Regions from separate parts of the Vibrio sp. QJM3NY_15 genome, predicted to be linked through region 3. Evidence: predicted binding sites of a transcription regulator. Region 3 holds the regulator's gene; each other region holds the start of a gene.
What was found. Region 3 encodes CRP, which controls carbon source genes, mostly activating them, when cyclic AMP is high. Its sites were predicted from a motif close to TGTGANNNNNNTCACA; they were not measured.
Positions count from the first base shown of each region.

Region 1: a site for CRP is predicted at 9,029-9,044, ahead of AC3CKG_RS13200 (NupC/NupG family nucleoside CNT transporter). Genes of this name have one in related genera too.
Region 2: a site for CRP is predicted at 8,127-8,142, ahead of recB (exodeoxyribonuclease V subunit beta). Genes of this name have one in related genera too.

Region 1 is NZ_CM173517.1:2,969,623-2,980,798, reverse strand. Features, by position in the region: gene AC3CKG_RS13245 (GNAT family N-acetyltransferase) at 1-409, shown strand, start outside; gene AC3CKG_RS13240 (DNA polymerase III subunit psi) at 559-957, shown strand; gene rimI (ribosomal protein S18-alanine N-acetyltransferase) at 950-1,405, shown strand; gene prfC (peptide chain release factor 3) at 1,577-3,157, shown strand; gene AC3CKG_RS13225 (LysR family transcriptional regulator) at 3,264-4,094, shown strand; gene AC3CKG_RS13220 (hypothetical protein) at 4,091-4,789, opposite strand; gene AC3CKG_RS13215 (hypothetical protein) at 4,887-7,793, opposite strand; gene AC3CKG_RS13210 (DUF5363 family protein) at 8,036-8,191, shown strand; gene AC3CKG_RS13205 (TatD family hydrolase) at 8,172-8,984, shown strand; gene AC3CKG_RS13200 (NupC/NupG family nucleoside CNT transporter) at 9,189-10,451, shown strand; gene deoC (deoxyribose-phosphate aldolase) at 10,972-11,176, shown strand, end outside.
Region 2 is NZ_CM173517.1:740,833-752,008, reverse strand. Features, by position in the region: gene AC3CKG_RS03230 (DUF2850 domain-containing protein) at 1-56, opposite strand, end outside; gene argA (amino-acid N-acetyltransferase) at 220-1,557, shown strand; gene AC3CKG_RS03220 (hypothetical protein) at 1,841-2,032, shown strand; gene recD (exodeoxyribonuclease V subunit alpha) at 2,134-4,359, opposite strand; gene recB (exodeoxyribonuclease V subunit beta) at 4,356-8,030, opposite strand; gene recC (exodeoxyribonuclease V subunit gamma) at 8,493-11,176, opposite strand, start outside.
Region 3 is NZ_CM173517.1:3,305,545-3,316,720, reverse strand. Features, by position in the region: gene AC3CKG_RS14970 (aspartate aminotransferase family protein) at 84-1,295, shown strand; gene astA (arginine N-succinyltransferase) at 1,403-2,422, shown strand; gene astD (succinylglutamate-semialdehyde dehydrogenase) at 2,462-3,919, shown strand; gene AC3CKG_RS14955 (2-oxoadipate dioxygenase/decarboxylase family protein) at 4,178-4,969, shown strand; gene crp (cAMP-activated global transcriptional regulator CRP) at 5,188-5,820, opposite strand; gene AC3CKG_RS14945 (phosphoribulokinase) at 6,062-6,931, opposite strand; gene AC3CKG_RS14940 (YheU family protein) at 7,009-7,221, opposite strand; gene AC3CKG_RS14935 (hydrolase) at 7,331-8,383, opposite strand; gene AC3CKG_RS14930 (TIGR02444 family protein) at 8,588-9,058, opposite strand; gene AC3CKG_RS14925 (ABC transporter ATP-binding protein) at 9,055-10,977, opposite strand; gene kefG (glutathione-regulated potassium-efflux system ancillary protein KefG) at 11,151-11,176, shown strand, end outside.

The sequences.
Region 1 (11,176 bases), 340 kb from region 3:
GAGCTTACGTGAGAATAGTCATTTAACCTTGTCGCTGGTGGCTTGTTCAGATGACGGTGAGGTGGTTGGTCACCTGATGTTTAGCCCTGTGACGCTTGATGGCGAAGACCACAACTGGCAAGGCCTGGCTCCTTTAGCGGTAAAAGCAGAGTGCAGAAACCAAGGCATCGCAAAATCTTTGGTTGAAGAAGCTTTCTCTACTTTGGTTGATTTTGGATACCCAGCCTGTGTTGTGCTCGGTGATCCTGCTTACTACGGTCGTTTTGGTTTTAAAGCCGCAAGTGAGTTTGGCTTTAGCTGCATTTGGGATGTACCTGAAGGTGCCTTCCAAGCTATCGAGTTAGTCGACGGCGTACTTGCTGGCCATTCGGGTAAGGTTGCTTATAGCCCTGAGTTTAACGACTTATAGGCCTTATTCACTAAGCAATGTGATGCAAACTGATTTAGTCTAAATAAAGGAGCTTGATGCTCCTTTATTTTTTGTTAGTATCAGCCCCAATGAGCTTATTTTCAGTTCGCTCTAACAAGACCAATAAACCTAAGGTTACACCGCTAGATATGTCACAAACACACGCACAATACCTACAAGAGATGGGCATTAGCCAATGGGAGCTTAGTCATCCAGAGCGCTTGGCTGGCTACGAATCTGAATTGATTCCGCTATCGAGCGACTGCAAGTTACTATTGGTTTCGCCTGAAAAACCTCAGGAAGAACTCGCCGTGATGTTTGAACGCGTACTTAAAAGTATCAAGCTCGACTTATCTCAAGCTTTACACCTTCAACCGCAACACTTGTCTGCTGTGGATTTAGGTTCGGTTGAATGGGTATGGTTTGCTGGTTGTGACTCTGCCCATGAACTGAAGGCAAAAACACTTCAATCTCCATTACTGTCTGACATTAACGGTAATAACCAACATCGCCGCGACTTATGGCAACAAATTTGTGCTTATGACTAATCAATTATTACCCACTTCAGAACAACACCTCGACGCTATTTGGCAGATTGAGCAGACCGCGCATTCTCATCCTTGGTCTGAAAACATGATCCGTGATCTTAATAGCCGTGGAGGCTGTCACCGTGTTTTAGAGGTGGATGGAGAGGTTGTCGGCTATTTCTATGCTCAGAACATTGTCGGTGAAGTGACTTTGCTGACGATAGCGGTTGACCCTAAGCAGCAAGGTAAAGGTTACGGCAAAGCTTTGGTTGAGCACTTTCTCGATATGTGTGAACAAGCTGATGCTGAGAGTGCTTGGCTGGAAGTTCGCGAAAGTAATGTGAATGCGTTTAATCTTTACGAGAAGGCTGGCTTTAATGAAGTTGACCGTCGTCGTAACTATTACCCAACCAAGCAAGGCAACGAAGATGCGATCATTATGAGCTATATTTTCCTGTCTTTTAGCTAGTCATGTTACGTTTTTAGCCGACTAAATAACTAACCACAGAATTAGCCACAAAATAGGGTGTAAACTGACCCTTTAGAAAGTGACACGCTTTCTGTATAATCCGCACACAGAATTCAAGGGCAAGTATTATCTACTTGCCCTTTTTACGCTTTAGATCAGCAAAGGGCGACTATGTCTTTCCAACAAGAAGTGAGCAAACGTAGAACGTTTGCAATTATCTCTCACCCGGATGCGGGTAAAACCACGATTACTGAAAAAGTTCTTTTATTCGGAAACGCGATTCAAAAAGCGGGTACCGTAAAAGGCCGTGGCTCTAACCAGCATGCTAAATCTGACTGGATGGAGATGGAAAAAGAACGTGGTATCTCGGTAACTACGTCGGTAATGCAATTCCCATACAACGATTGCCTAGTAAACCTACTCGATACTCCTGGACACGAAGATTTCTCGGAAGATACGTACCGTACACTAACTGCGGTTGACTCTTGTTTGATGGTTATCGATGCTGCTAAAGGTGTCGAGGATCGTACTCGTAAACTGATGGAAGTAACGCGTTTACGTGATACACCAATCGTAACGTTTATGAACAAACTTGACCGTGATGTTCGTGACCCAATGGAAGTGCTAGATGAAGTGGAAAGCGAGCTAGGTATGGCTTGTGCTCCAATCTCTTGGCCTATCGGTTGTGGTAAAGAGTTTAAAGGCGTTTACCACATTCACCGTGATGAAACGATCTTGTATGAATCTGGCCACGGCCATGAGATCCAAGAAGTTCGTATCATCAAAGGTCTAGATAACCCTGAGCTAGACGAAGCTGTTGGCGAAGATCTGGCGAGCAGCGTTCGTGAAGAGCTTGAATTGGTTATTGGCGCATGTCCTGAGTTTGATCACGAACTGTTCCTTGCTGGCGAGTTGACTCCAGTTTACTTCGGTACTGCATTGGGTAACTTCGGTGTTGACCATATGCTTGACGGCCTAACTCGATGGGCTCCAGCACCTCAAACGCGTCAAGCGAATGAGCGTGATGTTGAAGCTACTGAAGAAAAGTTCTCTGGTTTCGTCTTTAAGATCCAAGCAAACATGGATCCAAAACACCGTGACCGTATCGCATTCATGCGTATCGTATCGGGTACTTACGACCAAGGTATGAAGATGAACCATGTTCGTACTGGTAAGAACGTGAGTATCTCAGATGCGGTAACCTTCATGGCGGGTGACCGTGCGCGTGCTGAAAAAGCATACGCTGGTGACATCATTGGTCTGCATAACCACGGCACAATCCAGATTGGCGATACCTTTACTCAAGGCGAAAGCTTGAAGTTTGCTGGTATTCCTAACTTTGCGCCTGAGCTATTCCGTCGTATTCGTTTGCGCGATCCACTGAAGCAAAAGCAACTTCTAAAAGGCTTAGTTCAGCTTTCTGAAGAGGGCGCGGTTCAAGTATTCCGTCCTTTGCAAAATAACGATCTGATCGTTGGTGCAGTTGGTGTACTTCAGTTTGATGTGGTTGTAGCGCGCTTGAAAGCGGAATACAACGTTGAAGCGATTTACGAAGGTGTGAACGTTGCAACAGCTCGTTGGGTTGAATGTGATGACGCTAAGAAACTAGAAGAGTTCAAACGTAAGAGCCAAGCTAACCTAGCGTTAGATGGTGGTGATAACCTGTCTTACATTGCACCAACCATGGTGAATTTGAACCTAGCTTCTGAACGTTTCCCAGAAGTTCAGTTCCGAGCGACGCGCGAGCACTAATCGCGTCAGCTCTAGATAACATTGTTGGATAATATTAAAGCCGAATTGCTTCTAGCATTCGGCTTTTTTGTTACACTAAGGGTACACCGTTTTGATGGAGTAAAGCGTGTTTGATCTCAATTTAGTAAAGCCATTTCTCTCTGTATATCAACAAAGATCGATAACCAAAGCTGCTGAATCGTTAGAGTTAACTCAACCTGCGGTTAGTGCTGCAATCAAGAGGTTTGAAGCGGTCGTAGGTTATGCGTTGTTCGTAAGAGTTGGGCGTTCTATAGAACCAACTTCAATGGCTCACAAACTGGCTGGTCAATTATCTGATGCTTTAGAGTTGATGGAAGGGGCTGTATCAAGAAAACGTGATTTTACGGTTTATATGCCTGCGAATCTGCTCCACAAAATGCCCATGCTCAATGGTGTTCAGCTGGTTGAATCTCCAATTTCTGTAGAGAATGTTATCGAGGATATTCGACTCAACCGAGTAGATTTAGTGGTCGATACTGGTTTACCTAAACAGTCAAGTTTAGCGTCTGAATTTGCAACTACTGATCGATTGCTTCTTATGAGTGATCCTGAGAACAGTAAATTTGGTGAGAAGATTTCGATGGATGAGTTTCTTGAAGCACGGCATGTAACCTTGAAGTTACTTCGACAAGATACTCAAATAGTCGACTTTCTTTCCGAAAAGAGCTTCACACGTGATGTGGCAATTGAAGTTCGAAATCTAACTAACTTGATCTTAGCGGTAAAAGGAACTGACTACATTGCTGCGGTTCCGGTTAGCATGATCCATTTGGCTAAAACCATCGGTTTACAAATTCATGAACCTCCATTTGCGATGCGCCCGGTGGAATTCGAATTTTTCTATCACAAGAAGTATCAAACTAATGGGCAACATCAAGAGCTGAGAGATGAGCTCAAACAGTTATTAAATAGCTAGAAATCGAAGGCTAGACCGAATTCCACATAGTTTTTATCAGTGTTTTCTGGGAAGTATGAGTACGTTATAGAGGGCTTTAGATATTTAATGTTAATAAAAGTGACCAGCTCATAATACTGGAGATTTGTTTTATCTGATTGGCTGATTCTATTTCCAGTCGCTGGGATATCTAGATAGTACTCGTTATTCTTTACCCCAATCTCTTGGTTGTATTTAAGCAAGAGATCAGCATATTTTACAGGGCTCCACATTAAGCCTGCACTGTATTCTATAGAGTCTGATGGAGTACAGATTAGGTTGCGGAAGTCATAGCATTGCTCTTGTTCGAATTTGTAGTTGTAATTAATATCACCGATCAGCGTCCAATCTTCATGCAGTAATTTAGCCGCAAAGATCCCTGTGGTGAGTTTGTTTTCACTCGCTTTAAATGTATTTTCGGTATAGTAAGTACTCCCCTGCCAGAATGAATAGCCGACTCCAACTTCCCAGTTTAAGTCGGTATCAATATCGCCAAAGACGCGAAAGTCATCCGTCATTCTATAGTTAGCATCGAGCGTTGCTACTGTGGAATCATCGACTTTGGAAAAGCTAATACCAAAGATATCGGTAAAACGCTCAATAGATTCAACAAGGGTGTCATTTGCAGATGAATGAAAAGGAAAAGTGGAAGCAAGTATTAATAGAAGGCGTTTCATATTTTAGTTCCGAATCGCTTTCCTTAGCTAGTGAGTAAAAACACCCGATAATAGCGTTCACTATTATCGGGTGAGCGGGTTCAACTCAGGTTGAATTTTAGCCGCGTAAACGTTGTTGAATTGCTGACTTCGCTTTCTGTAGCTTAGCAGGGGCGATAGATTGAACTTTGTCCTTTACGTTGTTTTTAACCGCAGGAGGAAGTGTCACATCACCTCGGTCGTTTACAACAATACCGTTGCGGAATTCAAGTGTTTCGTTGTCGGTATTAATGTACCCGATGCCTACAATATTACCTTCGCGATCTAGAATGTTGACGCTATCTCCAACTCTTTCAGCTGTATACTCAGTTGTACGAGATTTTCCATTAACCGTGACCTCTATATGTTCACCGGCTAGAGCAACTGAAACGGTTGGGTTAGGGCTTTGGCCTGGTTTGCCCCAACCTAAGTCAGCACTTTTAATGGTATCGACCACACGGTCACCAGAAATTATTTGAGCCATGCCGTTTTCAGCGATATGAACTAGAGAGAGCTCACCACCATTACTGATAACGTAGTACTCAGTGCCACCCATTTGAATGCCAGACATTACTTGCCCATCATTACCAGTAATGACATAACCGTTGCTTACTTTAGAAATTGTGCCGACCGTTTCGCCGTTAACGATAACTTGGTCGCCAATAACTGCTACTGCATTTTGCCCCCAATCACCTTCACCGTATTCAGGGAGGTCATTGTCTGGTGTGCCTGGTTTGCCCCAACCTAAGTCAGCACTTTTAATGGCATCGACCACACGGTCACCAGAAATTATTTGAGCCATGCCGTTTTCAGCGATATGAACTAGAGAGAGCTCACCACCATTACTGATAACGTAGTACTCAGTGCCACCCATTTGAATGCCAGACATTACTTGCCCATCATTACCAGTAATGACATAACCGTTGCTTACTTTAGAAATTGTGCCGACCGTTTCGCCGTTAACGATAACTTGGTCGCCAATAACTGCTACTGCATTTTGCCCCCAATCACCTTCACCGTATTCAGGGAGGTCATTGTCTGGTGTGCCTGGTTTGCCCCAACCTAAGTCAGCACTTTTAATGGCATCGACCACACGGTCACCAGAAATTATTTGAGCCATGCCGTTTTCAGCGATATGAACTAGAGAGAGCTCACCACCATTACTGATAACGTAGTACTCAGTGCCACCCATTTGAATGCCAGACATTACTTGCCCATCATTACCAGTAATGACATAACCGTTGCTTACTTTAGAAATTGTGCCGACCGTTTCGCCGTTAACGATAACTTGGTCGCCAATAACTGCTACTGCATTTTGCCCCCAATCACCTTCACCGTATTCAGGGAGGTCATTGTCTGGTGTGCCTGGTTTGCCCCAACCTAAGTCAGCACTTTTAATGGCATCGACCACACGGTCACCAGAAATTATTTGAGCCATGCCGTTTTCAGCGATATGAACTAGAGAGAGCTCACCACCATTACTGATAACGTAGTACTCAGTGCCACCCATTTGAATGCCAGACATTACTTGCCCATCATTACCAGTAATGACATAACCGTTGCTTACTTTAGAAATTGTGCCGACCGTTTCGCCGTTAACGATAACTTGGTCGCCAATAACTGCTACTGCATTTTGCCCCCAATCACCTTCACCGTATTCAGGGAGGTCATTGTCTGGTGTGCCTGGTTTGCCCCAACCTAAGTCAGCACTTTTAATGGCATCGACCACACGGTCACCAGAAATTATTTGAGCCATGCCGTTTTCAGCGATATGAACTAGAGAGAGCTCACCACCATTACTGATAACGTAGTACTCAGTGCCACCCATTTGAATGCCAGACATTACTTGCCCATCATTACCAGTAATGACATAACCGTTGCTTACTTTAGAAATTGTGCCGACCGTTTCGCCGTTAACGATAACTTGGTCGCCAATAACTGCTACTGCATTTTGCCCCCAATCACCTTCACCGTATTCAGGGAGGTCATTGTCTGGTGTGCCTGGTTTGCCCCAACCTAAGTCAGCACTTTTAATGGCATCGACCACACGGTCACCAGAAATTATTTGAGCCATGCCGTTTTCAGCGATATGAACTAGAGAGAGCTCACCACCATTACTGATAACGTAGTACTCAGTGCCACCCATTTGAATGCCAGACATTACTTGCCCATCATTACCAGTAATGACATAACCGTTGCTTACTTTAGAAATTGTGCCGACCGTTTCGCCGTTAACGATAACTTGGTCGCCAATAACTGCTACTGCATTTTGCCCCCAATCACCTTCACCGTATTCAGGGAGGTCATTGTCTGGTGTGCCTGGTTTGCCCCAACCTAAGTCAGCACTTTTAATGGCATCGACCACACGGTCACCAGAAATTATTTGAGCCATGCCGTTTTCAGCGATATGAACTAGAGAGAGCTCACCACCATTACTGATAACGTAGTACTCAGTGCCACCCATTTGAATGCCAGACATTACTTGCCCATCATTACCAGTAATGACATAACCGTTGCTTACTTTAGAAATTGTGCCGACCGTTTCGCCGTTAACGATAACTTGGTCGCCAATAACTGCTACTGCATTTTGCCCCCAATCACCTTCGCCGTATTCAGGGAGGTCATTGTTTGGGGTTATGTATACAGGTAATGAAGGAATAGCTTCGTCAGTACCAGAAGACGTACTCGAACTACTTGAAAGCAACCCTGCAACCAATGCAGCAGAAGCCGCACCAACTGCAGCCCAAGTACCGTTAGATTGTTTTTCGTAAGTTACGTCATCGACTGTAGCTGTCGTGCCTGGAGTAGCATTGGCATATTGTTCGTTTAATTTATACTGAACAGAAGCATCGATATAGTTCATCTGCCCGCCAATAAGTTGAAGTGTTTGTTGGTTTGCTAGTTCTACGTCAACTTGAGGTGCAGAAGCAAAAACAGGTGCTGCTAATACGCTAGAAATTGAAATGGCTAAGAGTGATGCTTTCATAAAGTAGGATCTCGTAATTGAATGGAGCGTCTTGCTATCAATGCCTCCTTGGCAAGTGCGTTTATTATTCGCTGTGGTGAGATTTTCAACAATATAGCCAGCTAGTGTTAATACATAAATGTAATTTATGCTTTTAAGGTTTTTAGGTTGTATTTTGAGCTTTGGTGTAATTTGTATGTGTAGTTTTGATGCTTTGTTTTATGTGTTATTTTTTGAATGTTGAGGCAAGACTTGAGGTAAGTATGTTCAGTTGGATAAAAGCTTGGATTAAGAAATACGATAAGTGGTGCGAAGAGCTTGGCTTAACGCCTGAAAATAAGCGCAGCTGCGTGGCTTATCGCCGTGATCCTCAAGGACAACAAACAGAGAGTAGGGAAGATGACACTGCAAATAAGTGACTTTCCGCTTTTTGATACTCATTGCCATGCGGATTTTGAGGCGTTTGAGCAAGGTTTTGCACCTGTTCAAAGTATTGATGGCTACCTTAAAGAGGCGAAACAAGCACATGTCGAGAAGCTGCTGATTCCTTCTATTGGCCAGAGTAACTGGAGGAAGCTTGATGAAATCGCTCAATCTTACCCCAATGTCCACTACGCATTAGGCTTTCATCCTTACTTTTTAGAGCAAGCGGAGGATGAGCAATTTTCGGAACTTCGCCAATTACTCTCATCAAAAAACAGTCAATGTGTTGCGATAGGAGAGTGCGGACTCGACTTTTTTGTTGATGTAGATAGAGAAAAGCAAGAGCGTTTTTTCATCCAACAAATGGAACTCGCGAAGGCATTTGAACTGCCCTTAATCATCCATGAAAGGAAGTCTTATAACCGACTTATTGAGCTAATAAAGCAGCACAAATTCACTTTGGGTGGCGTGATTCACGGCTTTTCGGGGAGTGAGCAGCAGGCTTTGGCGTGGATCAAGCTCGGTTTCTATATTGGCGTCGGTGGAACGATAACTTACCCAAGAGCGCAAAAAACGCGCACAACCATCGCTAAATTGCCCCTTGAATGCTTGGTGTTGGAAACGGATGCTCCCGACATGCCTGTGTACGGAAACCAAGGAAATGTTAATCATTCCAAATATTTAGTTACGATATTAAATGAACTTATTTTGCTTAGAAATGAACCGAAGCAATCGGTTGCAGCGCAAATATGGCAAAATAGCCATCGTGCATTCGGTATATGTGAATAAAATCGAGGGTTTTTGTTTATCGTTTGCGTAAATTGCATTGAGCTTGTGATTTGGCTCACATTTGTGTGTGAATGGTACATGAATCTTGTACGAAAGTGTGAGGATGGCATTACTTTATTAGTGGTCGCATGAGTATAATTGCCTCCGCTTTATAGCCCCATTTTGTAACACGCCAATAAATAACTAATAAGGAAGTCATAAACTATGAGCCTGTTTATGAGCCTCGTCGGAATGGTTGCACTGATTGCAATCGCAGTACTACTATCTGACAACCGCAAAGCTATTAATCTAAGAACAGTGGGTGGCGCTTTCGCTATCCAATTCGCACTTGGTGCATTCGTACTTTACATCCCTTGGGGTCGTGATCTACTTGCAGGTTTCTCTGCTGGTGTAGCAAACGTGATCGACTACGGTAAAGACGGTACTGGTTTCCTATTCGGCAGCCTAGTTAACTTCTCTGTTGACGGTATCGGTTTCATCTTTGCTTTCCAAGTACTACCAACTCTGATTTTCTTCTCTGCACTTATCTCTGTACTTTACTACATTGGTGTAATGCAAATTGTAATCAAAGTTCTTGGTGGTGGTCTTCAGAAAGCTCTAGGTACTTCTCGCGCCGAGTCTATGTCTGCAGCAGCAAACATTTTCGTTGGTCAAACAGAAGCACCTCTAGTTGTTCGTCCTTTTGTTCCTAAAATGACTAACTCTGAACTATTCGCAGTAATGTGTGGTGGTTTGGCTTCTGTAGCTGGTGGTGTACTAGCAGGTTACGCATCTATGGGTGTACCTCTAGAGTACCTAGTTGCAGCGTCATTCATGGCAGCACCTGGTGGTCTACTATTCGCTAAAATCATCAAGCCTGAAACAGATACGCCAGACGATAACATCGCTGACGAAATGGACGGTGGCGATGACAAACCAGCTAACGTTATCGACGCAGCAGCAGGTGGCGCATCAGTTGGTCTACAACTAGCACTTAACGTTGGTGCAATGCTACTAGCATTCATCGGTCTAATTGCTCTAATCAACGGTATCCTTGGTGGCATCGGTGGTTGGTTCGGTATGGAACACCTAACTCTAGAACTTCTTCTAGGTTGGATCTTCGCACCGCTAGCATTCATCATTGGTGTTCCATGGGAAGAAGCAACTATCGCTGGTTCTTTCATTGGTCAGAAGACAGTTGTTAACGAATTCGTTGCATACCTAAACTTCGTACCATACATCGGTGAGAACGCTCAAATCGTTGAAGCAACTGGCCAAGTAATGTCTGTTAAGACTCAAGCAATTATCTCGTTCGCTCTATGTGGTTTCGCAAACCTTTCTTCAATTGCGATTCTTCTAGGTGGCCTAGGTGGTATTGCACCAAGCCGTCGCCACGACATCGCTCGTATGGGTGTTAAAGCGGTTATTGCTGGTACTCTATCTAACCTGATGGCAGCAACAATTGCTGGCTTCTTCCTGTCTTTCTAATTAGTTAGAAATCGATATATAGACGCCATAATAATATCGCCCCGTAGCAAGAAATTGCTGCGGGGCTTTTTTGTTTTTAGGCCCCATGATTTTTGCAAGAGCATGAACATATGCTCGGAGTCGAAAATGGGTCTAGAATGTTTTTTTGAGATACAAACCGTTTGCGTTCTAAGGAGCACTACAATTTATTGATGGATACCTATAATGTATAAGCTTAAGGGATAGGATGTCTCTGTTGGCAAGAAAGTAACCGCTTGGATTTATCTAAAGGTTATTCTTCTGGGATTAAGCCAAACTTAGCGATACGCTATAGATGTTAGACACAACATGACTGATTTGTTGTGCCATAGACCAAACTGGTACTGTGCGGTGACAAGGATTGCAATTGGTAGCGAAAGTTATCAAGTCTTCAGGGAACCAAGTCCGTTCATTTGTGGCTACTGAGCATTTTTAATTATCCATCTATACTGGATGGGTGGCGAAGTAGTTAACTATTTGAATATATTGATCGGAGATAGAAATGAGCGATTTAAAAGCAGCAGCTCTACGTGCACTTAAACTTATGGACCTAACGACGCTAAATGACGACGATACTACTGAGAAAGTAGTGGCGCTTTGTCATGACGCGAAGACTGCAGTTGGCAACACCGCTGCAATCTGTATTTACCCTCGCTTTATCCCAGCTGCTAAGAAAGCGTTGCGTGAGCAAGGTACTCCAGAAGTAC
Region 2 (11,176 bases), 1.1 Mb from region 3:
TAGAGGCCTTTGGTTATCTCATCGATCTTGTTCTTTCTTGCTGGAGCTTGTTGCATTCGGTGACTACTCATAAAGATGCTATGCGCATTCTACACTGAGACAGTTTATATAATGAACCCTAGATGAGAATAGTTTGCGCTTTATTCCAAAAAATGTGTTGCTCAATTTTGAATTTAAATGCTAAATTAACGAATAAATAAACACAATTGGACTTGTTCTGTGAAATTAAGAAGTACAGCGCTAGTAAAAGGTTTCAGACAATCAACCCCTTACGTGAATGCTCACCGTGGCAAAACCATGGTAATTATGCTGGGAGGCGAAGCCGTTGCCGATAGAAATTTTGGTAACATTATTAGTGATATTGCCTTACTCCACAGCCTTGGGGTCAAGATTGTTCTTGTTCATGGGGCAAGACCGCAGATCAACCAACTGTTAGCAAAGCAAGATTGCCATACGCCTTATCACAAGAATATTAGGGTCACCGATGAATATTCTCTGGGTGTTGCGATGCAGGCTGCTGGCCAATTACAGCTAGCCATCACAGCTCGACTCTCAATGAGCCTGAACAACACCCCAATGGCGGGCACTCAACTGAATGTTATGAGTGGCAATTTTATTACCGCTCAACCGCTAGGTGTCGATGATGGTACAGATTACTGTCACAGCGGGCGTATTCGTCGAATCGATATTGAAGGGATCAATCGTACACTCGCCCAAGGCTCCATCGTCCTACTTGGCCCTATTGCCAGCTCGGTAACAGGTGAAAGCTTTAACCTGCTTTCTGAAGAGGTCGCAACTCAAGTGGCCATTCGTTTAAAGGCCGATAAGTTGATTGGCTTTTGCTCGGAGCAAGGGGTAACGGATCAAAACGGTAATGTACTTGCCGAACTTTTCCCTAAAGACGCCAAGCAAATTCTAGAACGCTTAACTCAATCTCAAAATCCAGCTGAAGACATGAGTACAGGGACACTTCGATTCTTGAAAGGCGCGATCTCAGCGTGTCGTGCTGGTGTAGCTCGCTGTCACTTAATCAGCTACAAAGTGGATGGCGCATTAATCCAAGAGCTGTTCTCTTTCGACGGTATTGGAACCCAAGTGGTCATGGCGAGTGCTGAGCAAGTCAGACAAGCTCAGATCGATGACATCGGTGGTATCTTTGACCTAATTCGCCCTCTTGAAGAACAAGGTATTCTCGTTCGTCGCTCAAGAGAGCAGCTAGAACAAGAAGTGCATCGTTTTACCATTATCGAAAAAGACGGTCTGATTATTGGTTGCGCTGCACTATACGCTTACCCGGAAGATCACATGGCAGAAATGGCCTGTGTTGCTATCCACCCTGACTACCGCGATGGAAACCGTGGGCAATTATTGCTGGATTACATGCGTCATCAATCCAAGTCGCGTGACATCGACCAAATATTTGTTCTTACCACACACAGCCTTCATTGGTTCCGCGAACAGGGGTTTTACGAGATAGGTGTTGATGAATTGCCAATGGAAAAACAGGGGCTATACAACTACCAAAGAAACTCGAAGATCTTAGCGTTGAACGTGTAAATAAAGTTTTGGACTAAAATCTCACTTTGATCGTAAATTAATTGCAAATGTAATCGTTTACCATGTGGGTTTTATCAAATATGCACTTTCACTCACACGGATTATTGTATAGAATTTAAGCGCTTTAATAATATTAACAAATGTTTTTATAGGAATTGCCATCTCGATAGTCATATCGAACTCATTGAGATGGTAACTGCACGGATTGCTATACCCGTTAACGGTCAGCACGCTAGCAGTAGCTCTGCTCGTTAGTATAAACAGCAAAAAGAGCAACATTGATATGAGAACCATTGTTTGTAACTCGCTGCAAAGTTTTTGGGATATGGCTGATAACCAATTCTTAGAAGGGCTAGACGTACACTGCGTGTTCCCTGTGAGCGAGAACCTAAAAGAGTTTATTTTGAATTGCCAAGCAAAATACAAGATAAACCATATATCGTTTACTCGAGCGTTTTTAGGCACGGATTCCTAATCACGTTCAGAGCAACCAGGGATGGTTGCTTTGTGTATACGATTTACCCTGCCATTTCCTAGCTTTACTTCCAACAACACCTTCGCTAAAACTACTGACTGTTAGCTGGTTAAGCGACTTCCTAAACCACTCACTCGCTCTGTTTTCACCTTAATACCACGCTTCAATACATTCGTATCACTGAACATCATCAGTCGTTTCTTAGCACGTGTAATACCCGTATAGATAAGTTCTCGCGTTAGAATTGGGCTGAAATCAGGCGGTAAGATCATCAAAGTCAGATCAAATTCACTACCTTGAGATTTGTGTATCGTCATCGCATAAGCCGTTTCATGATCAGGTACTCGACTTGGTAGTACGGCTTTTACACTGCCATCGGGTAATTCAAAATATACCTTTAATCGAGGGGCTGAGTTATCGTCAGTTGAAGAAGAGCTACTTGCATCAGCCTCAAGCATACAGATACCAATATCACCATTGTATAAGCCCAAGCCATGATCATTGCGCGTTACCATCACTGGTCGCCCGTGATACCAGAGTTCATCATTGTGCGGATTCACCAAACGTCTTGCGGCAAGTGCCCTTTCGATTCTGTGGTTGAGGCCTTTAACACCAAAGTCACCTTCACGAATGGAACACAGCAATCGACACTGGCTGAACAAATCGAGAACCGATTTCGCTCTCGCTTCTTGAGTTTCTAATTCTTCTAGCGGCACATTCATTCGATTGAGATACGCACCATACTCATTAACCAAAGTTCGCAGCATCAAGTTATAGCTGTCACTCGACAAGGGATGATTTTCGATATCCTCAAACCCTTTCGCAAACACTTGATCGACCTGATTAGCAGAGCCGTTATTGATCGCTTTTGCCAACTGTCCGATACCTGAACGCGCATCAAAACGGTAACTCTTCTGCAGCATACACAAGCTATCTGCAATCGCAGGAGGGTTAACCGATCCAGCTTTGACTTGTCTTGGTTTAGCTATCGCGTCAAAGCCTGTCATTTCCGCAATCAAGTTACCTTGAGCTGTGCTGTAGCCTGTTGAATTAAACGAGCAGATATCCCCCAACACCGCACCGGCCTCTACTGAAGCGAGTTGGTCTTTATCACCCAATAAGATAAGCCTTGCGTGCTCAGGGAGTGCATCCACCAGCTTATACATCATGGATAAGTCGACCATTGATGCTTCATCCACCACCAAGATATCAAGGTGAAGTGGATTGCGTCGGCTGTGTCTAAACTCAGATCGATTAGGAATCGCGCCGAGCAGTCTGTGCAAGGTACTCGATTCCGTCGGTATGTTGGCCTTCACTTCAGGTGATAAAGGCAGTTGTTCAATCGCTTTACCAATCGACTCGGTTAAACGTGCTGCCGCTTTACCTGTCGGTGCCACCAGCTTGATCGTCGGTGTTTTATCTTGGCTGAGTGATTGCTCGACCATCGCCGACAGTAACTTAGTTACCGTGGTTGTTTTACCGGTACCCGGCCCACCAGAAATAACCGCAAAGCGACGACTTAACGCCACCGCTGCCGCTACTTTTTGCCAGTTCAAACAGACAGATAACGGCACTAGACTATCCAGCACATCTAAATCGGTCACTTGTTTGGCTTGAACAATCGCTTGATCGATAGAACCCCAATCCAAAGCCTGTTCATCGACGATATCAAGATGATCACACACCAGCTGTTGGCGTAATACCTGAGACGTTTGTTGGTTTGCTTCAGCCTTGGCTAAGGCGTTAAACAGGAAGTGATAACTACGGGCAAAAAGCTGATTGAGCGTTTCAGTCAGTGCTTTTTTCTGCTCAATATTGAACTCTACTGGCTTACTTAAACGGTTTAGAGTTTCAGCCAACACAACTTCGTAGTTCCAATAACGCTGTAAGTAGACACGCTGTCCATCAAACATCAGCGGCTTAACGCAGTCATTCGTTGTTCCAACTAGGTTAGATGATTGCAGAACAGTCACCCAATCAATACCCAACAGTTTTTGGTTCAATTGCAGTGCCGTTTCACCGTACAAACCAAGCAACTGGCCTAGATCTGTCGTTAGTTCAGGGCCTACCGTTTGAGCTTGTATAAGCTGAGTACAAATGTGCCCCTTGCCTAATTCATGGCTCACCACCCCAGCGAGAAAGCCGATCTCTTGAGAATGACTCGTCGCTTGCTGAGCAATAAAACGAGCAAACTGATAATCCAGCTGACGAATTGAACCTTTGTCCGCTAGGAACTTTAATACATCCAGAAGCTGCTCAGGGATAAGTGAAGCAGGCTTAACAGAATTCGCTGTTTCTATGATGGTATTAGTGGTCGTTGTCATTATAGAAGCCCCATCTGTCCAGTTTCATTGTCATTCAATTGTGCTGAACGTCTGTCTATCACTTTACCGTCAATCAATTGATCCATTTCATCGAGCAGAGCCAATGTGGGTTTAGCCGAGAAAATACCTTGTTGAGATTGGCCGTCCATTCCTCTTAAAAACAAGTAATAAACCCCACCAAAATGTTGTTCATAACTGTAATCCGCAACGCGGCTGCGTAAGAAGCGGTGCAATGCCAACGCATAGATTTGATATTGCAGATCGTAGCGGTGGTCTGCCATCGCCGATTTTAATGCTTCACCATGGTAAACGGCAACATCATCACCTAAATGGTTCGATTTCCAGTCGAGCACATAGTATTTACCTTGATGTTCGAACACCAAATCGATGAAGCCTTTCAGCATGCCTTGCACGGTTTGGAAGCCTAAGTCACCCGCTTTGGCCGATAACGGATCGTGATATTGAATGGTTTGATTGAGCTCAGATGCGGCCAACACTTCGATAGGCAACAAGAACTCCATTTCGACTAATCGTTGAGTCGAGTCTTTCTCACTTAGCTTTAGATTTTTGCCATCCAACGCGGTGTTCAGCACCGTATCGACCAGTTGTTGAAGCACTGGTAACCACTCTACTTCGTATTGCTCCGACTCTAATAAGTGAGTGATTACTTGCGTGTTATGTTCACTGGTTGCTGGCTCAGTAAACTCAACATCCTCAAACAAGGTGTGCAAGAAAGTACCAGGGCGGGCACCGCGAGGGAACGTGAATATAGAACGTTCAGGTTCAATCAATTCCGACTCATCGTGTTCATCAGCCGAATCAATATCGAAGCCAGACACCTCAATCGTGGCATCATGGCTCGCGCCGTGACTGCCTTGTTTTACTAACCCCGAGTAACTGGTGATTCGCCAAGCTCGGTCAATTGAAGCCTTCAGTTCACTAGCATGTAAGTCTTCACTCACTTGCTCTGTTTGCACAAAAACGTGTTCGTGAGCGGTTGGTGTTTCAGACAGCAATACGCTTGAATTCTTACCCTCAATCGCTGACAAAGCTTGATTCAACTCAGCAATGCCTTGCTCTTGTCCGTTTTGAATCAAGTAGCCCATAGCACTTAAGTGAACGCCGGTCGGCTCTTTGGTTGAGCGCCCTTTACGTAAAGGAGCCATACCAATAAAACAGCCATAAACCGCACGAGTCAGCGCTACATAAATCAAGCGTAAGTCTTCTGCCAATCGCTCTTTATCGGCTTGCGCTAAAGCACTGTCGCTACCCGTAATATCAAGCACTGTGGTATCTGATTCATGGTCGTAGAACTTACCTTCACTCGCTTCACGATAACTCGCCACGAACGGCAGGAATACTAGGTCATATTCCAAACCTTTCGATTTATGAATAGTGACGATTTGAACTAAGTTTCTCTCTGATTCAAGGCGTTGAATGTCGTCTTCACTGCCACCTAAACCATTTTGCGCATCAGATATCGCTTCTGCTAGCCAACGTAACAAGCCATAGTCGCTGTCGAGCTCCTGCCTAGCTTGTTGCAGCAATTCGCCAATATGCATCAAATCAGTGAGTGAGCGCTCACCATTTTCTTCTTCTAGTAAGCGTTCCGCGAGGTGTCTTTTACTGATCACGCTGCGAAGCATTGGTAATACGCCGCGCTGTAGCCACAACTTACGATATTCTCGGAATTCGTTAACGACGTTTTCCCACACCACTTCATCGTTATTGAGTTCATCCAATGATGCCGCATCCAGAGCAAATAATTCCGACGCCAAACTAGCGCGCAATGCACGGTCGTTTTCAGGCGTCAACACCGCTTGTAACAGGCGTTGAATATCTTGCGCGACCAAACTGGTGAATACACTGTCTCGGTTAGATAAGTACACGCTCGCAATGCCTTGTTCCGACAGCGCGTTCTTGATCAGACGACCTTCACTACCGGTTCTAACCAAGACAGCAATATCACCTGCATTCACGGCATGTTGTTTTTTACCGTTATCAAAATAGGCTTGCTGGTTTTGAGAAGCGGTCAGAATGGTTTGAATTTGACTCGCAGTCGCCTCAGCCATGGCCTTGTGATATTCGCCTTTCGGTAAGGGCTTTTCTTCCGCCTCTTGCAGCCAAAAGGTGAGCGCGTGCTGAGTTTCACCATTCATTACCCATTGGCGTTTGTCGGCCGATGGGCTGGCTGCTACGGGCAAAAATGGAATGTCTTGGTCGTAGATAAACGGGCTATCCGAATTCATAAACACTTGGTTTACTGCGCTGACCATATCAGCACTCGAACGCCAGTTGGTGCCTAACGTGTAGTGAGCACTAACTTGGTTTCTTGCCTTGATATAAGTAAAGATATCTGCACCGCGGAAACCATAGATAGCCTGCTTAGGGTCACCGATCATAAACAGGCCACATTGCGGATTGTCTAAATAGATTCGACTAAAAATACTGTATTGCAGCGGATCGGTATCTTGGAATTCATCGATCATCGCCACTGGGTATAAGGTTCGAATTCTCTCCACCAGCAAGGATTGCTCATCCACATCGATTGACGCGGATAATTGAGTCAGCAAATCATCAAACGATAACCACTGCTTTTGTTGTTTAGCTTTGGCTAACATGGTTCGACAATGAGTAATAGCATGTGCCAACAAGGGGGCTTTCAGGTCTGCAGGAGAGTTTAAGAAGTCCTCAATAGCTTCGAAAACGGCGTGCTGAGGTGCAGTGCCTTTTGGTGTTTTCTCGATTAATGTTGCTTGTGAGAACTTCTCTAGTTTATCTGGAAACTGGTAATCATGGGTGTCGCTCTGCGCCCATGCTGTTACCGCTTCTAACCAAGTCGGCAAAGACTTCTTGGTATAGCTGCGCTTGTTCACATCTGAACCTGAGATCAAGGCAAGAAAGTCCGCTTCGGATTCGCACCACAATGCCTTAAGTTGCTTCACTTTATCTAGGTTTTGATTGTGCAGTGTTTGTAAGTCACCCGACATTGCTTCCACGGTTAGCTTTAGTGGAGAACCCGTTAAATAGCGATTTACGTCAGCCAATAGAGAAGCGGGAGAACCCCAGATATTACGAACCTCACCTGCTAATTGAATTGGCAATGGGTAGAACTGTTTACGCCAATAATCGGCAACCACTTGTGCTTTCAGATGGCTTTCATCGGTCACAAATTCATTATCAAAACGGCTCCCAGACTCAAAGGCATTTTGGGTCAACATTCGCTGACAGAAACCATGAATGGTATATACAGCGGCCTCATCCATTTGTCTTTCAGCATTGAGCAGAGTTTTCGCCGCACCAGCATGATCATCGATCGCTTGCAACAAAGGAGCAATCACTGGGTCGTCACTTTGCCCACGTGCAAACGCAATCCGTGCATCATGGATTCGCGCACGGATACGATCTCGCAGCTCTGCCGTTGCCGCTTCAGTAAAGGTCACCACCAAGATTTGGTCTACGGTTAGAGGCTCATGGTGTCGAGTGGCTTCAGTCAGATCACCTTGTGGAGCGGCCGTGCCGTGCCCGAGCAGTAGGCGCAAGTACAAGCCAGCGATGGTAAATGTTTTACCAGTACCCGCTGATGCTTCAATTAAACGCGCGCCATGAAGTGGAAACGTCATGGTATCGAGTGTCTGTGGAGCGATTACCTGAACACTGCTTGTGGTCGTCATGCCTTACTGCCTTCTGATAAATGTGTTGTTACAAATGTGACCTAGCGTGGAAAACGTCATTCAATTTACGTCCTACGCTAATTTGTTAATAGTTAGTGCGATCTCTCTCACGGAACAATTCAGATCGCCTCGCTACTATGCGCCCACGAGTTCAGGAGCGCGTACGAGTTTTGTACTTTCCGGCGTTACTTTGAACCACAGAATAATGGTCCCTCTGACCTGTGGCCGTACAGCGAACGCCCTACACTAATAATGATTTACTGGCGGCCACTTTATTTCCTGTACCTTGACTTTCCGCAAGTCACTATCTATCGCTTTTACTAAGCTTATACCTCGATTATCTCTAACCTTTTGATAAGCCAAGCACTCCAAATTTACATCTAACTCTTTATTTTCCATGCCTTTATTCAAGCACATCTCTTTGACGTTAGTATCATTGGCGATCTTGCTGATCACTGTTGATTATTCCTGATCTTCAAGATCGGCAGCGGCAAGTCTTGCCGCCTGTAACACAAGCGTTGAATACATACGCGACTCAGCAGCCAGTTCATCATCCCACTTAGGCCAAATTCGTGAGATGTAGGTATCTCTGCCCTCGCCCGTAAAGGCGAAGCTGTCATTAAAGGTATCGGCCATTTTCTTAAGCGACTTTTCTTCGTCATCGACCCATTTACCACGACTAAAGCCCGCTTCAACGCCAGCCAAGGCGGTTTTCGGGAAATACGGCAATGGGGCTGTCATGCCTTGGTAAAATAGTCGAACTAATTCAGCCAGCAAACTCTTCGCCTGCTGCGCATCACCGATAGGTTGTAGCGTTTGGTGAACCACGCCCTCTTTTCTGTCATAGCCAATAATATGGGTCGTTTTTCCGTGTCCCATCACTGCACAACATAGATGATCGATCCACGCGGCCAAGTAATCTTGAGAGCGTATTTTGCCACTACGGAAACGCACTAGACCTGATTGATAGTTTTGAGTTAACCACCCCATCAAGCGAACAGGTTTACCTTCGCCTAACACATCAAATTCGATATTCACTTCGAGATCTTGTTGCGGCGAGCCGCTCACAAATCGAATCTCTTTGGCCAAGTCTTCCGCTTGAACACGGTTGGTTTCAAATTCGATATCACCAAAAGCTCCGACCGGTAATCGGCCCTGTGCTTTTTGCTCAGAGACAAACAATCGAACCGCTTCGTCAGCGCCTTCAGGGTGATCCAGTAACACTTGCAGCAAAGCATCCTTAAGTTGGAAGCTCTCTAAACCATTAAGTACAAATGGCTCATCGTCTTCCATCACAGGAAGTGGCGGCTCAAATACCACTTTTAGACGACGATTAAAGAAGTACTGCACAGGCAAACGCCAAAAACGCTGTAACTCAACCAAATCGAGTTCTAACGGGTACGTCGCACCCAACAAATAGTCATCCAATGCACGATTAAATTCACCACTGCGTTCACCGGAACGGTTAGCCGCTGGAAGCCACTCTTTGGCGTAACTCAGCACATGGCTCGCTTCACCTTGAATAAACGCAGCAGGGCTGAACGGTGTCATGGTGTGTTCAAAGCTGATCGCTTGAGTCAGGTTGATGCCTGAATCATCACTTGGTAAGGCTTGGTCGTCACTCAAACAGTAGTTCTGTTGGCAGTATTCAATCAACTCTGAAACCAATACCGACGGCACTCGCTCAGTATTATCTTGAATCGAGCGACCGACATAACTGATGTATAAACATTCTTGCGCTGACAGCATCGCTTCTAAGAATAGGTAGCGGTCATCATCACGACGAGAACGGTCACCCGGACGAGTGCGCCCGTTCATCAAATCAAAACCTTCTGGCGGCATTGAGCGAGGGTAAACACCATCATTCATGCCTAACAAACAGACGGTTTTGAACGGAATAGAACGCATCGGCATCAAGGTACAAAAGTTAACTTGGCCCGCTAAGAAACGCTGGCTAATGCGCGCGCCAGATAACTTATTATTGAGGTACTGGTAGATAATGCTTGGCGACAGTTCTTGTTCGTACAAGGCATCATCAAGCTGTTCGTTCAGTTGCGAAAGTGCATCACGAATCGATTTGAGCACCACCTCGCCTTCCAGTTCAACCGCAAAGAAATCATCAATCATTTGCAGCAAGGTTTCACGCCACATATCGATAGATTGGGTTTCAGTTAAGCGTTGACGGTAATGGGCGATACGATCGATAAAGTGCGCTAATTTACCAGCAAGTTCGGCGTTAATACCCTGAACTTCATTGTAAGCGGCAATTGGAGAGTGTTCAGTTTCAAATAAACCCGCAGAATCCGACATCGCATAGCCTAAGAGCATGCGATGAATACCGAATAGCCAAGTATTTTGCTCGGTCGCAGGTAGATCAAATTCTGTTGCAGTTGAAGCATCAACCCCCCAACGAATGCCCGCCTCTTCAACCCATTGCTTGGCTTGCTCGAATTGAAACTCGTCAATACCAAAGCGTGCCATCATCGCTGGAATTTCTAACAGCTCTAGCAACTCAGAGGCTAAACAGCGCGTGTTCGGTAGCGCGACCAATTGCATGAAAGCGGTCAGAATTGGGCTTTCTTGGTCTGCGGTTCTATCAGAGATCGAGTAAGGGATATAACGCTCACCCGGAGCATTACCAAATACCGCCTGAATCGCTGGGCTATAAGCATTAATATCAGACACCATTACGATGATATCGCGTGGTTTCAGGGTCGGGTCGGCATCAAACATCGCCAATAGCTGGTCATGAAGAACTTCCACCTCACGCATTGGGCTGTGACACGCATGTACGGTCAGAGAGCGATCACCAAGCTCAACCACCTGTTTATGGTTGCTGGAATCTAAGATGTGGTCGTCTTGATGCTCTTCTAGCTGGAGAATATCGGCTTGCAGTTGATGCAGTAGGTTATCCCTCTCAACATCAATAAAGAACTCATGCTCTTCGCTGTCTGATTGGGATAGTAAAAACAGGTTATCTCTGCCCAGCTTACCCATAGACGCAAGTAAACTATTACCCACGGCTTGGCTGGTGTGTAGTTCATCTTCAACGTTGGCTTCAATGCCATCTTTCAATGGTGATACTTCACCTTCTAGTTGAGGTAAACCATCAACCAACGCAAACTGCTTACGACGCTGGGCTTCAA
Region 3 (11,176 bases):
TATGGCGAGAGAAAATATCTTTGTCTCACTTATGAACCAGTACGCTTATTTGCGAAGCTTGCGGTATCGAGAAGGAATGTACGATGACAGTGGAAAAAAAAGTAGAACGTAGTCTGTTTAATGAGGTGATGGTGCCTTGTTATAACCCAATGGAAATGATCCCAGTAAAAGGGGAAGGCGCACGCGTTTGGGACCAACAAGGCCGAGAGTATATCGACTTTGCTGGTGGTATCGCTGTGAGCTGTTTGGGTCACTGTCACCCAGCAATGGTTAACGCAGTTACTGAGCAAGCAAACAAGATTTGGCATTTAAGTAATGTAATGACCAACGAACCTGCACTACGTCTAGCGAAGAAGTTAACAGACGTATGTTTTGCAGAAAAAGTATTCTTTGCCAACTCTGGTGCTGAAGCGAACGAAGCTGCATTGAAGCTAGCTCGTCGTTGGGCAGCGGATGTTCACGGTCCTGAGAAATCTGAAATCATTGCATTCAAACAAGGTTTCCACGGTCGTACTTTCTTTACCGTAACTGTGGGTGGTCAAGAGGCTTACTCTGATGGCTTCGGTCCTAAACCGGGCGATGTAACTCACCTGCCTTACAACGATATTGCAGCGCTAGAAGCGCACATCTCAGATCGCACATGTGCAATCATGATGGAACCTCTGCAAGGCGAGGGCGGTATCATCTCTCCAACATCTGAGTTCGTGAACACAGTTCGTGAACTGTGTGACAAACACAATGCGCTGCTTATCTTTGATGAAGTGCAAACAGGTAATGGCCGTACGGGTAACTTTTACGCTTACCAAGGCCTAGGTGTAACACCTGATATCCTAAGCACTGCGAAATCACTAGGTGGTGGTTTCCCTATCGGTGCAATGCTAACAACGTCTGAACTTGCGACGCACCTAAAAGTGGGCACGCACGGTTCTACTTACGGTGGTAACCCACTGGCGTGTGCCGTTGCTGAAGCAGTTGTTGACGTAGTAAGCCAACCTGAAACGTTGGCTGGCGTGAAAGAACGCGAAGCACTATTCCGTGATGGTTTAGCTAAGATTAACGACAAATACCAAATATTCAGTGAAGTTCGCGGTAAAGGCCTATTGCTAGGCGCTGCGCTTAATGAAGCATGGCAAGGTCGAGCTCGTGATGTATTAGTAGCAGCAGGCGAACAAGGCTTGATGGTACTGGTTGCGGGTGCAAACGTGGTTCGTTTCACACCATCACTGGTTATCACTACACAAGAAATTGAAGAAGGTTTATCAAAACTAGACAAAGCAATCGCTACGCTAGTTTAGCCTGAGCGGCGTCATAGGAATGATCGCCATTAGAGCGATCCCATGACGTACTGCTAAAGGCCCAAGCTTCTGGTTTTGGGCCTGTTTTGCATCTGGAGGGAATATTGATGCTAGTTGTTCGCCCAATAAAATTATCTGATTACGATGCGCTGCATACCTGCGCGGTTGAATCTGGTCACGGATTCACATCTCTTCCGGTTAACGAAGAACTGTTAACTAACCGAATTACTCACTCTGAATACAGCTTTGCTAAACAAGACGTGACTGAACCTGGTGATGAAGGCTACCTAATGGTTGGCTTCGACACTGAAACGGGAGAAGTCGCCGGTACCACAGGCATCGAAGCCTCAATTGGCTGGGATGTTCCGTTTTACTCTTACCACATCAGCAAAGTGGTTCACTCATCGCAAAAGCTTGGCGTGAATAACGTCGTTAAGCTGCTGACTTTCGGCAATAACTACACCGGATGCAGTGAGATCTGCACACTGTTCTTGCGCCCAGCTTTCCGTGGTGGATTGAATGGTCGTTTGATGTCGAAGTGTCGCTTCCTGATCATGTCTGAACACCCAGAGCGTTTCTCGAAAACGATTTTTGCTGAGATGCGTGGTGTATCGGATGCGGAAGGTAACTCACCTTTCTGGCAATGGCTGCAAGAGCACTTCTTCTCAATTGATTTCACGCTTGCAGATTACCTCACTGGTATCGGTAAGAAAGGCTTCATTGCTGACCTAATGCCAAAGCTGCCTATCTACGTGAACCTACTGAGCAAAGAGGCTCAGGCGGTGATTGGAGAGGTACATGATAATACACGCCCAGCACTTAAGTTGTTGGAACGTGAAGGTTTCACTAACCGCGGTTATGTTGACATCTTTGATGCAGGCCCAACGGTTGAGTGTGATTTAAGAAACATTGAATCAGTGCGTCATGCGATTCGAGCTCAGGTGAAAATTGCAGAGCACTCAAGCTCTAAAGACTTCCTAATTGGTAATACCTCGTTTGAGAACTTCCGCGCAGTAGCCGCGAAAGGCGCGTATGACCAAGCAAGCGACACAGTGATTTTATCATCTGAAGTAGCAAGCGCTCTTGAAGTAAAAGAAGGCGAATTCGTTCGCATGTTGGCTCAATAAGAGCGGCGATTATCTGTCGAAGATTTTAAGGATAGAAGTATGACTCAGTGGATAGCAGGACAGTGGGTGGCAGGTCAAGGCGACGCCATGACATCAGTAAGCCCATACAACAATGAAGTGGTGTGGCAAGGCGATAGTGCAACACCAGCGCAGGTTGAATCTGCAGTAGCAGCGGCTCGTGATGCGTTCTTAGTTTGGAAAAAACTGAGCTTTGCAGAGCGTGAAGCGATCGTGTTGAACTTTGCTGAGAAAGTAAAAGAGAACAGCGAAGAGATAGCACAGATTATTGCAAAAGAGACGGGTAAACCGATTTGGGAAACTCGCACTGAAGCGGGCGCAATGGCGGGTAAAATCGCTATCTCTATTCGTGCATACCACGAACGTACGGGCGAAGCTTCGCGTGAAGCGGCAGGTAACCAAATCGTACTGCGTCATCGTCCATTAGGCGTTATGGCGGTATTTGGTCCTTACAACTTCCCAGGTCACCTACCTAACGGTCATATTGTTCCAGCACTGCTATCGGGTAATACCGTGGTATTTAAGCCGTCAGAGCAGACACCTTGGACTGGTGAGTTTGCGATGAAGCTATGGCAAGAAGCTGGCCTTCCTGCTGGCGTGATCAACCTAGTGCAAGGCGCTAAAGAGACAGGTATCGCACTAGCCGATGCTAAAGGTCTTGATGGCGTGCTATTCACGGGTAGTGCGAATACTGGTCATATCCTTCACCGTCAATTCGCAGGTCAACCGGGCAAGATGCTGGCGCTAGAGATGGGTGGCAACAACCCGATGGTGATCAGTGACCAATTTGGTGATGCTGACGCGACGGTTTATACCATTATCCAATCGGCTTTCATCAGTGCAGGTCAACGTTGTACATGTGCTCGTCGTTTGTATGTTCCTGTTGGCGAGAAGGGCGATCAACTGCTCGATAAGCTCGTTGCGGCGACCTTGAAGATTCGTGTTGATCAGCCATTCGCTGAGCCAGCACCCTTCATGGGACCACAGATCTCTGAAGCGGCGGCTAAGTTCATTTTGGACGCGCAAGCTAATCTGCAATCACTAGGTGGTGTAAGCCTAGTTGAAGCAAAAGCGGGCGAAGCGGCGTTTGTTTCTCCGGGTATTATCGATGCAACCAACATTGCTGAGTTGCCAGATGAAGAGTACTTCGGCCCATTGCTGCAAGTGGTTCGCTACCAATCGCTAGAGCAAGCAGTTGAACTGGCTAATGACACGCGCTTTGGTTTGTCTGCGGGTCTTGTATCAACAGATGATTCTGAATGGGAATACTTCGTTGACCATATCCGTGCGGGTATTGTTAACCGTAACCGCCAGCTAACAGGCGCAAGTGGTGATGCACCATTTGGTGGCCCGGGTGCTTCAGGCAACCTACGCCCAAGTGCTTACTACGCGGCGGACTACTGTGCTTACCCAATGGCGTCAATGGAAGGTGGTGAAACTCAACTGCCAGCTACGTTTAGCCCAGGTATTGAGCTGTAGTTTTGGCTTTTAAGCTATAACTTGATGAATCATAAGCTTATGAGCTCTAAGTTCATGAATAACAGATTCATTGATTGATTGTGTAATAAGGAAGCGGTGTTATCGCTTCCTCTTTTCACCCACGTCCGACACCTCGATTGGACGGTAGATAATAATAGAACAAGTATGTCACAGGCTGATGGCTGCTGACTCTATGTCCAGCCTCTCCCTTTCTAATCCAAATTACTAGCTTGCTAGAACCTCTGACAAGGAGTCACCATGACGCCCGATCTACTCTTTAAATCACTATGGGACGATTACATTCACAGGCTTTGTCCATCGGCTGAGAAAGTGCATCACTTGCTGAAAGAAGACGAAGCTCTGATTAATGATCACATTGCACTGCGTACTTTCAATGTTGCACCGCTAGGTATTGAAACATTGGCTAAACCTTTCCTTGAGTTAGGTTACAAGGCGTGTGGTGATTACTTATTTGAGAGCAAGAAGCTAGTGGCTAAGCACTACGAGCACCCAGATCCAAACCAACCAAAAGTGTTCATTAGTGAGTTGAAGGTAGAAGAGTGTTCAAGTGGCTTACAACAGATCGTTGCTAAGTTGGTTGAGCAAGTTGACGCAAGTAAGCTTCAAGGTCATGAATTCTTGTTTGGTGGTCGTCTTTGGGATTTGAGCTTCGCAGATTTCCAAGTGCTAGCAAAAGAGAGTGAATACGCTTCTTGGCTCGCAGCTCATGGTTACGGTGCAAACCACTTTACGGTGAGCGTTAATCAACTTGACGCTTTTGATGAAGTTCAGGCAGTAAATGATTACCTGAGCGAATCAGGATTCACTATCAATGCATCTGGCGGCGAGGTGAAAGGCTCTCCAGAGGTCTTATTAGAGCAATCATCAACAATGGCAGATAAAGTCCCAGTTTCATTTGTTGAAGGCAATGAGATGATTCCTGGGGGCTTCTATGAGTTCGCTAAGCGTTATGCGATGGCCAATGGTGATCTTTATACCGGATTTGTCGCGGCATCTGCTGACAAAATCTTTGAAAGCACCAACGGTTAAAGAAGATACGAGCACGGGCTTTGCCCTCGAGGTGCGGGTGCGCTTCGCATCGAGAGTGTTTGCGCTGGGACGCGGTAGGTGCTCTATTCGCATCTCGCATCTCGCATCTCGCATCTCGCATCTCGCATCTCGCATCTGCTCTCTAGATCTCTAGAAAACAAAAAAGCCACCAAATTTGCATTTGGTGGCTTTCAAATTTTTGGCTCAGTTAATCGAGATTAACGAGTGCCGTATACCACGATAGTCTTACCGTGTGCAGAAATTAGGTTCTGCTCTTCAAGCATCTTCAAGATACGACCTACGGTCTCACGAGAACAACCAACGATCTGGCCAATCTCTTGACGAGTGATCTTGATTTGCATGCCATCAGGGTGAGTCATTGCATCTGGCTGTTTCGCTAGGTTTAGTAGCGTTTGAGCGATACGACCTGTTACGTCAAGGAACGCTAAGTCACCAACCTTTTGGCTAGTTACTTGTAGACGGTTTGCCATTTGCGCTGAAAGGCGCATCAGGATATCTGGGTTCACTTGGATAAGTTGACGGAATTTCTTGAAAGAAATTTCAGCTACTTCACAAGGAGATTTAGCACGAACCCACGCAGTACGCTCTTGGTCTTCTTCGAAAAGTCCAAGTTCACCGATGAAGTCGCCTTGGTTTAGGTAAGAAAGAATCATTTCCTTACCTTCTTCGTCTTTGATAAGAACAGCCACAGAACCTTTAACGATGTAGTACAAGGTTTCTGCCTTTTCACCAGCATGAATCAAAGTACTTTTTGAAGGGTACTTATGAATATGACAGTGTGAAAGGAACCACTCTAATGTTGGATCGGTTTGAGGTTTACCTAGAACCATAATATCTCACTTCCTCTGCAGGGTATGCTTGCCGCTTTCCGTATTTTAGCTAAGCCTGAATTGACTCAGTTAGGATAAGAGCACTCGTTGAGTGCTGCAAGCTATCTTGTGTTTCGTTTAAGAATAGTATCCTTTTTCAGGTACTATTTCTTGATTTTAATCGTGACCAAGCTACGATTTTTTACGCAAAATTGTGCACATGATCACGGTATGAAAAGTAATCAACCAGAATGTCGTTTTGTTAACCTATTTTTCCGGTTTCGATTAGTTGTTGTAGAATTGGCCTTACAATGAGCTCCATAGCAAAACTCATCTTGCCTCCTGGCACCACAAGCGTGTTATGACGTGACATAAATGAGCCATCAATCATAGCCAAAAGGTAAGGAAAATCGACGTTTTTGATGCCGCGCAAACGTATAACTACGAAGCTTTCGTCTAAACTTGGAATCCCTTTGGCGTTCAGTGGATTCGATGTATCTACGGTAGGTACACGCTGAAAGTTGATATGAGTACGCGAAAACTGCGGGGTAATGTAGTTAAGGTAATCATCCATTGAGCGAACAATAGAATCCATCACCGCTTCGCGAGAGTGCCCACGATCGCGTGTGTCACGAACGAATTTCTGGATCCACTCCAAGTTTACGATCGGTACCATGCCGATAAGCAGATCGACATGTTGCGAGACGTTAATGTCGCCATCGACTACGCCACCATGAAGGCCTTCGTAGAACATCACATCCGAGTTTTCAGGGATCTCTTGCCATGGCGTAAAGGTGCCGGGCATTTGGTTGTAAGGAACGGCTTCATCGAAGGTATGTAGATAGCTACGGACTTTACCCGTGCCTTCATTTCCGTATTGGCGGAAGAACTCTTCTAATGCGCCAAAATCGTTAGCTTGTGGACCAAAGTAGCTGATGTGCTTACCTTGCTCGCGCGCCTTACGGATCTCGACATCCATCTCTGGTCGAGTGAAGCGATGGAAACTATCCCCTTCAACCCAAGCTGCCTTCACGTCCATCATATTGAACATTTTACGGAAGGCTTCTGAGGTAGTGGTGGTGCCGGCTCCAGATGAACCCGTCACCGCAATAATTGGATGTTTAGCGGACATGACAACCCTTGTCTTTTGAGTAACTTACTTGTTAGCAATCGTTTACCACTATAACACGGCTCCTTTATGAGCGCAGCTTAGAAGCGTTTTGTGACTTGAATATCAACGGTTTCATGCAGCTCAGAAAACACGATACTGACTTCCTTTGAGGCTAATTGATGTTTCACTTGGTCAATCTTGTTTTGCAGTGAAACCTCTACGTCACCGTAGTCTGTGCCTTCACGTAGCACGAATTCTTTAATGAGGTTTTCTAGCGTTTCTGGTGCGATGTCTTGCCATGGGATGATCATAAATACTTCTCTCTTTTATGTTCATGGATATGTTCATAAATAGGTTTATTGATGTGTTGATTAGTGTGTCTAGCGACGCCTATCACTCAGCCCTTAAAAGGCTCGGCCATTATGCCGAATCTTGAATACTTTCATAGTAAGCGGGTAATGCTTCTTCTAACCAAAACCTTGGTTTGAGCGTACTACCAGTAATGAACCCCACATGGCCGCCTTTTTGAAACAGACGATAGTCGATGTTGTCAGGTAGAACGAATTTTGGAATCACATCATCGGTCATGAAAGGGTCATCTTTCGCATGAATGATCTGTGTGGGTAGCTTAATCCGATTCAACTTCGGTAAGGCAGAGCATTGAGCATAGTAATCTTGTGCATTCTTGAAGCCGTGCAAAGGCGCAGTAATTCGCTCATCAAACTCATACAGCTTATCGATCTTCTTAATGCTTTCCGCTGAGATGCCAATCTTCTCTTGCAGCAGTTTATGTTTCTTCAATGCATTCGATTTCAAAGAATTGAGCAGGTACTTTTTATAGAGTTTGGAGAAGCCTTGTTCAATACGACTTGAACAACAAGCAAGGTCAAAGGGGGCTGAAACAATCGTCGCCGCTGAGATTAACGGATCATCTGCGTAGTCGGCGAGATAATTAGCCAACATGTTGCCGCCTAGCGATATCCCAACTGCAACCTTAGGGTTATTGGGAAACCTTGAATGCAGATGCCTTAAAAAGAAGCGAGCATCTTCGACCTCTCCAGAGTGGTAAGCACGAGCTAAGCGATTCGGCTTTCCGCTGCAACCTCTGAAGTGCATCATCACGGACAACCAACCATCCTTAGCAAACGCGTTCATCAATCCATTGGCGTATGGGCTCTCAAAGCTGCCCTCTAATCCATGGAATAGGATGAAGATGGGTTTGTTGCTTTGTTTGTCGGAGCTTTGTTTGTCACTGCTTGGTTTGTCACTGCGTGGATTGTCATTAGTCGAGTTATCACTAGAGGAGCTGTCATCATCAGGGGATTCGCTCCATGCAAGGTCGAGAAAGTCACCATCGGGTGTTTCTAAGGTTTGCCATTGAGGAGCAAACAACGCCTGCTTTCTAATAAACCTAGGTACCAAGGTCTGTAGGTGAGGATTTGATAAACCAGCAGCAGCGGTAAATATTGTCATAAAACAGTCCATGCTTATTTATGGGCTTTGAAAAGTGTTGAGCTTTTAGTGAAACGCCCACGTTTTTATTTGAGCTTGGTTGATTCTCGGCATAAGCGCAAGGGTTTCACAAAGACGGGCTACAAAAACACGCCATGAGTAACTGGTTGAATAATATCAAGGTTAAGCTTGGATCTAGACGAAATAAAAGGGAAAGGCAACGAGTTAAGGCTGAGGGGCTGGTTCAGAAAAAGCATCATAGAGGTTTTCTGCGCCGAGTAGCCGACAATACTCAAATGCGAGTGGCGATTGTTGATTGTCAGAGAGATGCAGAGAGTTGATGCAATCAACGAGATCAGATTGCTGTTGCTTCTCTAACTGCAGCTCAAACTGGAGTGCTTCGCGGTAGAGAGAATCGACAACTTGAGGTTTGAGGTGCTTACGCAGCTCTCGATAGCTGTGAAGAAGAGTTTCAGAGCGGCTCAAGCACTGTTGAACTTTGTGCCACTCTTCTTCAGCAAAAGACAATTGCTGCTCATCAAGCCATTTGAGAAGCAGCAGTAGATTGACGTTGCCGTGGAACTGGTTTTGCAAAGCTAAGCACGCATCCTTTACACCGCGCACACTGTAATACTGAAGGCTAAATTGCCATAGTCGTTCCAGTGTTAGTGATATCGGGGCGTGCTCTGGGCTCATAAGCTATCCATTTCCTGTTCCATTTGCTCAAGCTCTTCTTGAGTGGACATCCAATCCATTTCAACTTCTTCTAGCTGTGATTTACTGCTCGCTTGCAGAGCGAGTACTTTATTCAGTTTAGCCTTATTTTCAGCTTCATAAAGTGAAGTGTCAGATAATTGCTGTTCAGCCTCTTCAAGATCAAGCGTCAACTTATCCATTTTCTTTTCAAACTGAGTCAATTGTTTGCGAATAGGCGCGGTCAGTTTTCTGAACTCGGCTTCTTTACGTTTTTGTTCTTTCTTCGATGCCGCACTGTTTGCACTGTCTTTAGCCGGAGCTAACGCTTGCGCTTCTTTACGTTCAATTTTTTGCTGTTCAGTCAGCCATTTATAGTAATCGTCAAGATCACCATCAAACGGCGCAACCTGACGGTCATGTACTAGGTACAAGTCATCGGTGGTTGCTCGCAGTAAGTAACGGTCGTGCGATACGATAACCATCGCACCTTCAAACGTTTGCAGTGCAAAGGTCAGCGCCTGACGCATGTCGAGATCCAAGTGGTTGGTTGGTTCATCGAGTAATAATAGATTTGGTTTTTGCCATACCAGCAGAGCCAGTACTAATCGTGCTTTTTCACCACCCGAAAACGGAGCCACTTTATCGAGTGCTTTTTCACCTTGGAAGCCAAAGCTGCCTAGGTAATCTCGCAGTTGTTGCTCAGTGTGTTTTGGCGCAATCTGCATCATGTGTTGCAGTGGCGTTTCTTCTGGGTGCAGCGTCTCTAATTGATGCTGAGCGAAGTAACCCATCTTAACGCCTTGCGAATAGCTCAGCTCACCACCTTGCTGTTTCAGTTCGCCTGAAAGCAGTTTGATCAGTGTCGATTTACCCGCACCGTTTCGACCCAGTAGACCGATACGGCTACCCGGAACAAGGTTAAGGCGAATCTTTTCTAGAATCAGGTTGTCGTCGTAACCCGCTGATACCTCATCCATCATCATGATTGGGTTAGGCAGCGCGTCTGGCTCTCTAAATTCAAAGCTGAATGGGTTATCAAATTGAGCGGGTAGCACTTGTTCCATCTTTTCAAGCGCTTTAATACGGCTTTGAGCTTGGCGAGCCTTTGAAGCTTTGTAGCGGAAACGGTCAATGTAGCTCTGCATGTGAGACATTTGTTTCTGCTGCTTTTGGAACATCGCTTGTTGCAGAATAAGTTTTTGAGCACGTTGAGTCTCAAACGACGAGTAGTTACCGGTGTATTCGTTCAGCTGTTGGTTTTCAACATGCACGATGCGGTTGACGATAGGGTCTAAGAAGTCTCTATCGTGCGAGATAAGAACCAGTGTGCCTGGGTAGTTTTGTAGCCAGCGCTCTAACCACATCACAGCATCTAAATCTAAGTGGTTGGTTGGTTCATCGAGTAGCAGTAAGTCACTGCGACATAGAAGGGCTTGCGCTAAGTTCAAACGCATACGCCAACCACCCGAAAATTGGGTCAGGTTCCATGTCATTTGCTCTTGGCGAAAACCAAGGCCATCAAGTAATTCAGCTGCTCGTGAATTGATGGTGTAACCACCAATGGTTTCAATCTTGCCGTGTATCTCTGCTACCAGTGTGCCGTTGTCGGCTTGTTCCGCTTTTGCCAGCTGCTCTTCAAGGCCACGATATTCTCTGTCACCATCAATCACATATTCAATGGCTTTTCTTTCTAATGCAGGGGTTTCTTGTGCAACCCAAGCCATTTCCCAGTGAGCGGGTTTACTGAATGAACCGGCATCAATCGATAGCTCGTCTTTAATTAAGGCGAACAACGTAGATTTACCACAGCCATTTTTACCGACTAAACCGACTTTGTCGCCAGGATGAAGGGTTGCAGATGCTTGGTCGAGAAGTGGCTTACCGCCGCGTAGCAATTGAATATCAGAGAAAGTAATCATATAGAGGTAGCATAGAAATTAGAGGTGAACAGACGCCTGCATAGTAGGCTGAATCCAGATAAAAGTCGATCACAATGCAATTTGCGTTATGATGCCAATAACATATTAATAACTTTTGCTTAAATTCTTGTGGCCTTGCCACCGTTTAGCTCTAAAAGGAATGTTTCAAAGGAATGAGTAATACTCCCTCGACACAAAA